Regions from separate parts of the Labrys methylaminiphilus subsp. lupini genome, predicted to be linked through region 1. Evidence: predicted binding sites of a transcription regulator. Region 1 holds the regulator's gene; the other holds the start of a gene.
The links. Region 1 encodes PhoB, which activates phosphate uptake and scavenging genes when phosphate is short. Its sites were predicted from a motif close to TGTCATNNANCTGTCAT; they were not measured.

Region 1 (3,816 bases):
GCCGGAAGTGCTCGGCCTGCTGGCCCTGATGCTGCATGCCGAGGCGAGGCGGGCTGCACGCCGTAGCCCGGTCGGCGACTATATCCCGTTGGAACAGCAGGATACCACGCGTTGGGATGCCGCCCTGATCGAGGAGGCTGAGGCTTTGCTCGCCAGGGCCGGGCAGGCGCGACAGATCGGTCGCTATCAGCTCGAAGCCGCGCTGCAATCGGCCCATGCCAATAGGCGCATCTGCGCGACGACGGACTGGGCCGCGATCGTCACGCTGTATGAGGCCTTGGTACTACTGACCGCGTCCCCCGTCGCTGCCATCAACAGAGCCGTGGCGCTCGCCCGTCTTGCGGGACCGCAAGCCGGATTGGCCGGGCTCGACGAGGTCGCCAGCGACAGGCGGATCGCCGATTACCAGCCTTATTGGGCTGCACGCGCGGACTTGCTGGCCCGCGCCGCAAGGCAGGAGGAGGCCCGCAACGCCTATTCGCGGGCGATCGGGCTGGAGAGTGATCCCGTCATCCGCCGTTATCTGCAAGGGCGCCTGGCGGCTCTGGGCTGATATCGGCGCCTGCAGAAGCTATTGGGGATAGCGGCCATTGAAGGGCGGGGCCTCGATCCACCATTGCGGTGTATAGGCGCGCTTGATCGGGCAACGGATCAATGTGTCTTCATCGAGCCACAGCTGCCGCTCGGGGGCGGGGGTCATCACGATGGTTTCCGCCGTGCCGGAGCGGCCGCTTCGCAGGGCCTGGTCCTGCGCCGGCGAGCTGCCGCATCGAAGCTGCAGCGTCGCCTGGAACTTGGCGCTGGAAGGCTCCTCGCCATCGGCCTCGATGACCGCGCAATATTTGCCGTAGAGCTGGATGGCAGGACCGGCTGCCCGTAGAAGCTGCACGGAAACCCGGTTGCCTGGCGTCGCCCCCTGCTTGTCGCAGCCATCGTCCTGCAAGGCATAGATGCCGTCGGCATAGTTGCCCGCCTTCTGGGCATAGGACATGCGCGTGGCGGGCGCGCGTCCGGCCTGCCTGACGGACAAGACGGTCCTGATCTGCCTGCTGCCATCGGGTGCGACCTCCACCATGGCCTCGACCTCGCATCGCGAGCCTTCCTTGCAGATACCGGCGACCTGCTCCTGCATGTCGCTGTCGGCTGCGATGAAGCAATCCTTGCCGATATAGGAGCCCGCCAAGCCGGAGCCGGTACCGAACTCGCCCGAACACAAGGTTTTCTTGAGCTTGGCCGCTGCGGCATCGCTGGGAAGCAGCGCCAACGAACTGGCAGTCAAAAGCGACGCGACGAGCAAGGAACGGATCATGGCAACCCCGGCATTTTCTTTGGCAAGTCGTCTTATCGCAAGCCTCTGAAATCGCCTAGATCGGGCGAGTACCGGGTACGTGATGCGACAAGGCCGGCGGCGAGCCGCCGGCCTTGGTGTCGGGCGATGAAATATCCGTCCTAGGCCTGCTTGGCGAAGGTCTCGTCGAAGGAATAGCCGGCGCCGCGAACCGTGCGGATCGGGTCGATCTCGCGCGTGCGGTTCATCGCCTTGCGCAGTCGCCCGACATGCACGTCGACCGTGCGCTCGTCGATGTAGACGTCGCGGCCCCAGACGCTGTCGAGCAATTGCTCGCGTGCGAACACGCGTCCCGGCGCCTGCATCAGGAATTCGAGCAGGCGGAATTCGGTCGGGCCGAGGCGGATCTCGCGATTGCCGCGATGAACGCGCTTGGTCTCGCGGTCGAGGGAAATGTCACCGGCCTTGAGCAGGGAGGCGACGTGATCGGGCTTGGCCCGACGCAGCAGAGCGCGGACGCGGGCCGAGAGTTCCGGCACGGAGAAGGGCTTGACGACATAATCGTCGGCGCCGGTGGCCAGACCCCGCACACGCTCGGTTTCCTCGCCACGCGCCGTGAGCATGATCACGGGCAGGCGCTCGGTTTCCGGCCGCATGCGGATGCGCCGGCACAATTCGATACCCGACAACCCCGGCAGCATCCAGTCCAGCAATACCAGATCCGGCACGCTTTCGCGCAGGCGGATCTCGGCATCGTCACCGCGCGCCACACTGTCGACCTCATAGCCTTCGGCTTCGAGATTGTAGCGCAGCAGCAGGGTCAATGCTTCTTCGTCCTCGACGATCAGAACCTTGGGAGGCATGGCCTATCCCTTGTTACTTAGCCGGCACAGGAAGGTCGACGAGATCGGTGCTGTTGTCCGCCTTGGGCCGCTCGCCGGCCGGCGATTCACCGGTCACCAGGTAATGCACCGTCTCGGCGATGTTGGTGGCATGGTCGCCGATGCGCTCGATGTTCTTGGCGCAGAACAGCAGATGGGTGCAGAAGCCGATATTGCGCGGATCTTCCATCATGTAGGTCAGCAATTCGCGGAACAGCGAGGTGTACATCGCATCGATCTCGCCGTCCGAACTCCAGACCGAGAGCGCTTCTTCGACATTGCGCTGGGCGAAGGCGTCGAGGACCTGCTTGAGCTGCTCGAGCACCAGGTCAGCCATATGATCGAAACCGCCGAAGAGCTGGGCCGGCTGCGCATGGCTGTGGATGGCGACCACGCGCTTGGCGACGTTCTTGCCGAGGTCGCCGATGCGTTCGAGATCGTTGGCCACCCGCAGGGCCGAGACGATTTCGCGCAGGTCGAGTGCCAGTGGCTGGCGCTTGGCGATGACCAGGATAGCCCGGTCCTCGACCTGGCGCTGGAGCTTGTCGATCGCCAGATCGAGCTCGATCACGGCCTTGGCGCGCTGGGTGTCGCGCTTGAGCAGGGCTTCGACGCTGTCGGCTACGCTCTTCTCTGCATAGCCACCCATTTCGGCGATCATGTTGCGCAATTCGCGCAATTCCTGATCGAAGGATGTAACGATGTGGTCGGACATGCCGCCTCCAAATGAATTCGACGCTGGCCGAGGGATCAGCCGAAGCGGCCGGTGATGTAATCCTGTGTACGGCTGTCGTTCGGGGTGGTGAACATCTTGTTGGTCTGGCCGACCTCGATGAGGTCACCCAGATAGAAGAAGGCCGTCACATCCGCGCAACGCGCCGCCTGCTGCATATTGTGCGTGACGATGACGATGGTGAAGTCCCGCTTCAATTCGTCGATCAGTTCCTCGATCTTGGCGGTCGAGATCGGATCGAGCGCGGAGGTCGGCTCGTCCAGCAGCACGACTTCGGGCTTCACCGCGATGGTGCGGGCGATGCACAGGCGCTGCTGCTGGCCACCGGACATGCCGAGCGCAGAGGCGTGCAGGCGGTCCTTGACCTCGTTCCACAGGGCGGCCTTGGTCAGGCACCATTCGACTCGGCTGTCCATTTCCGCCTTGGAGATCGACTCATGCAGGCGCACGCCGAAGGCGATGTTGTCATAGATCGACATCGGGAAGGGCGTGGGCTTCTGGAACACCATGCCGATGCGGGCGCGCAGCACTGCCGGATCGATCTCCTTGCCGATGACGTTCTGACCATCGAGCAGCACGCGGCCCTTGGCAGTCTGGCCCGGATAGAGGTCGTACATGCGGTTGAGCACGCGCAGCAGGGTGGACTTGCCGCAGCCGGAAGGGCCGATCATGGCCGTGACCTGCCGGTCGATCATGTCGAGATTGATGCCCTTGAGCGCATGCTTCTCGCCATAGAAGAAGTCGAGATTCTCGACCTTGAGCTTCACGGCGGCGGCTGGATTGGCGATGGGGCGTTCGGCAACCGCGATGGAGGCTTGTGGAGTAGCGGACATGGGATCACTCATTTCTTGGGAGCGAGCACGAAGCGGGTCAGAATATTGAGCGCCAACACGCCGGCGGTGATGAGGAGGGCG
Region 2 (3,816 bases), 640 kb from region 1:
CATAGGTTCGAGCCAATTGCGGGGCACGCTATATTTCCCTTACCCCCGCCTTTCCCAGAACACCGTGCCCTCGAAGCGGAAGGCCTGCTCGCCATGCTGGTTGATGGCTGAACTCAGCATCGAGACGATGCCCCATTCGGGACGGGAAGCGCTCTCCTTCTTGCCCGTGATCTCCACGCTGTAGCGCAGCGTATCACCAGCATGCACCGGCTTGGCCCAGACCATGTTGCGAAAGCCCGGTGACGGGCCGAGCTTGACCACCGGCTTGCCGAGTTGGCGCGCCCTGATGATCTCGACCTCCTGATGCGCCACCAGGAGTTTCATCCAGACCGCGGCAACCTGCCAGCCCGACGCCACCAGGCCGCCGAAATGGCTGGCCGCCGCAGCCGCTTCGTCGACGTGAAAGGGCTGGGGATCGTAGAGCACCGCAAAGCGCTTGATGTTCTCGACCGAAAAGGTGAAGGCACCGATCTCGTCGGTATCGCCGATGGCGAGATCCTCGAAATATTTCATGCCGCCAGCCTCCGGCCGAACATGATGGAGCCGGTCTGGGTGGTCACCACCGTCTTTCCATCAGCCACGAGCTCGAACAGGAACTTCACCAGGCCCATCTCGGGGCGGCTCTTGGAAGCGCGCGCCTCCAGGGTCGTGCGGCGAACGCTCAGCGTGACATCCGGGCGGAGCGGCGCCAGCCATTTGACCTCGTCGATGCCGGGCGCGCCCATCGAGGTGGAGCCGAGCATGAAGCCATCGCAGTTGAGCCGCATCAAGATGCAGCAGGCATGCCAGCCGGAAGCGGCGAGCCCGCCCAGCATGGTGCCTTTTGCCGCCTCATCATCGAGATGAAACGGCTGGGGGTCGTATTCCCTGGCAAAAGCGAGGATGGCCTCGCGCGTCAGCTTGTACGATCCGTAGGTGGCAATCTCGCCGACCGGGAAATCTTCGAAATGGAGCAGGGTATCAGCCATGCCCTCAGGATGGACCGATTAGACCCTCAACGGCAAGAGCCTGATATTTGTCGAGGAAGGCCTCGACCGGGAGCTTACGGAAGTCGGGCAAGGCGGCGCGCAGGGTCTCGTGCGACCAATTCCACCAGGCCAGGGCCTGCAGGCGGTCGGCAATCGCTTCCTCGAAACGACGGCGGATCGGCCGTGCCGGATTGCCGGCGACGATGGTGTAGGCTTCCACGTCCCGGGTGACCACGGCGCCGGCCCCCACCACGGCGCCGATACCGATGCGGCGCCCCGGCAGCACGATCGCGCCATGGCCGATCCAGACATCATGGCCGATATGGACGTCATGTTCCCTGCGCCAGACAAAGAAGTCGTCCTCGTCGCTCTCGCCTTCGAAATAGGCCGAGGCGCGATAGCTGAAATGGCTCTGGCTCGCGCGGTCCATCGGGTGATTGCCCGGATTGATGCGCGTATGGGCCGCGATCGACACGAAACGGCCGATATGGCTGTAGGCGATGTCCGAATCGTTGACGACATAGGAATAGTCACCGAGTTCGACCTCATGCAGGCTGGTGCGGGGACCTACTTCGGTGTAGCGCCCGAGCCGGCTTGCGGAAATCAAAGCCGCCGGGTCGACGAAAGGCGTCAGGCTGAGTTTGGGCAAAGGGCGATCCAACGGTGATGGAAAGGCCCTGCTTCCCACTCCGCTGCGACAGCCACGTGACAAGAATCCGCCGGAGCGCCCGATCTGTCGCATAGGCCCGCGACATCCGCGGGGGATCGTCACCGAAACATCATTGAACTGCCATCCCTCTGTAATGGCCCAGCGTTACCGACTTCGGAAAGCTGCACGAGAAGGGATCTGTTCATGCTGGCGATCAAAGGAGTTTCCAGGCGCTTCGGCGGCAAGGCTGCCGTCGCGGACGTCAATCTGGAAATCGCGCCCGGCGCCTTCATCGGCGTAATCGGGCGTTCGGGTGCCGGCAAGTCGACATTGCTGCGCATGCTGAACCGTCTCGTCGATCTGAGCGAGGGCACGATCTCCTGCGACGGCGTCGATGTCACGGCCCTGCGCGGCCAGGCCCTGCGCGACTGGCGTGCGCGCTGCGCCATGATCTTCCAGCAGTTCAATCTGATCGGCCGCCTCGACGTGCTCACCAATGTGCTGATGGGCCGCCTCAACAAGGTCTCGACCGCCAGTGCCGTGCTGCAGCTGTGGGGCCTCGAGGACAAGGCCATGGCGCTCGCTGCGCTCGAGCAGTTCGACATCGCCAATCTCGCCGGCCAGCGTGCCGACAGCCTGTCCGGCGGCCAGCAGCAGCGCGTGGCGATCGCCCGCGCTTTGGTGCAGGAACCCTCGATCATCCTGGCGGACGAACCGATCGCCTCGCTCGATCCGCGCAACACCAAGGTCGTGATGGATGCGCTGCTGCGCATCAACAAGCATTTCGGCATCACCGTCATCTGCAATCTTCATTCGCTCGATCTCGCCCGCGGCTATTGCGACCGCCTGATCGGCATGTCCGCCGGCCGGGTGGTGTTCGACGGCGCCCCCGCCATGCTCACCGCCGATGCAGCGCGCGACCTCTACGGCCTCGAGGCCGGCGAAGTCATGGATGCCGATGCCGACGCCAAATGGGCAGGCGACACAAACTCGGCAGGTTTGGCTCGCCCTGCCAGCGTCGCGGCCTGACAGGCCGGCTGCGCATCTTCAAGAGCCACAAGAACACGATATTTCCGACAGGAGAGACCTATGCTTTCGCGCCGCACGCTGCTCGGCCTTGCCGCAGCAGCCATGAGCTTTGCCGCCGGTACCGCCCAGGCCGAGGACTGGAAGGCCCAGTATCCCGAATTGACGCTTGCCGTCATCCCGGCCGAGAATGCCTCCACCACCAATGACCGCTACCAGCCGCTGGCCGACTACATCGCCAAGCAGGTCGGCGTGCCGGTCAAGCTCAACATCGCCAACGACTACGCCGCCGTGATCGAAGCCCAGCGCGCCGGCTTTGCCCAGATCGCCTGGTACGGCCCGGCCTCCTACGCCCGCGCCATCATCACCGGCGTGGCCACCGAGCCGGTCGCCGTTCCCCGCCACAACAATGGCCTCACCGGCTACTATTCGGTGATCTATGTGAAGGCCGACAGCCCCTACAAGACCATCGAGGATCTCAAGGGCAAGAAGCTCGCCCTCGTCGACCCCAACTCGACCTCCGGCAACAATGCGCCGCGCTTCGGCCTCCACAGCCAGGGCATCGACGTCGACAAGTTCTTCTCCTCGGTCGTCTTCGCCGGCAGTCATGACAATGCCGTGCTGGCCCTCGCCCAGGGTACCGCAGATGCTGCCGCCAACAGCTGGAACTCGGAAGACGATTCCAACCTGACCCGCATGCTCAGCCGCGGCATCCTCAAGAAGGATGACGGCACCCCGATGACCAAGGGCGACTTCCGCGTCATCTACAAGACGCCCTTCCTGCCCGAAGGCCCCTATACGGTGCTCGCCTCGCTGCCCGACGATCTGAAGAAGAAGATCGGCGCTGCCCTGATCGACTACGCCAAGAACGACAAGGCCAATTTCGATAAGCTTTCCGACGGCAAGGATCTCGAACTCACTGCGATCAGCGCCAAGGAATATCAGCCGATCGTCGACATGGTGAAGTTCAACGATGCGCTTCGCAAGACCCAGTAAGGGGTCGCAACGACGCAATGAAGGGCGCGCACCGAAAGGTGCGCGCCCTTTGCGCAAGCGGATTTCGCCAGGTGGATTTCCATTGGAACCGCGCGCGTTCGACCAGGCAGGAGGATACACAATTGCCGGCTATCAATAGCCTGCCCCAGGCGCAAGCCCAAGCCCTGCTCAGGGCCT

Region 2: a site for PhoB is predicted at 1,663-1,679, ahead of phnC (phosphonate ABC transporter ATP-binding protein). Genes of this name have one in related genera too.

Annotation. Positions count from the first base shown of each region.
Region 1 is NZ_JBMDIH010000001.1:3,724,181-3,727,996, reverse strand. Features, by position in the region: gene ACN6KF_RS17650 (RNA polymerase sigma factor) at 1-553, shown strand, start outside; gene ACN6KF_RS17645 (hypothetical protein) at 572-1,309, opposite strand; gene phoB (phosphate regulon transcriptional regulator PhoB) at 1,450-2,151, opposite strand; gene phoU (phosphate signaling complex protein PhoU) at 2,165-2,884, opposite strand; gene pstB (phosphate ABC transporter ATP-binding protein PstB) at 2,920-3,747, opposite strand; gene pstA (phosphate ABC transporter permease PstA) at 3,744-3,816, opposite strand, start outside.
Region 2 is NZ_JBMDIH010000001.1:3,083,691-3,087,506, forward strand. Features, by position in the region: gene ACN6KF_RS14410 (class I SAM-dependent methyltransferase) at 1-5, shown strand, start outside; gene ACN6KF_RS14415 (MaoC family dehydratase) at 40-513, opposite strand; gene ACN6KF_RS14420 (MaoC family dehydratase) at 510-968, opposite strand; gene ACN6KF_RS14425 (LbetaH domain-containing protein) at 973-1,617, opposite strand; gene phnC (phosphonate ABC transporter ATP-binding protein) at 1,822-2,646, shown strand; gene phnD (phosphonate ABC transporter substrate-binding protein) at 2,707-3,639, shown strand; gene phnE (phosphonate ABC transporter, permease protein PhnE) at 3,762-3,816, shown strand, end outside.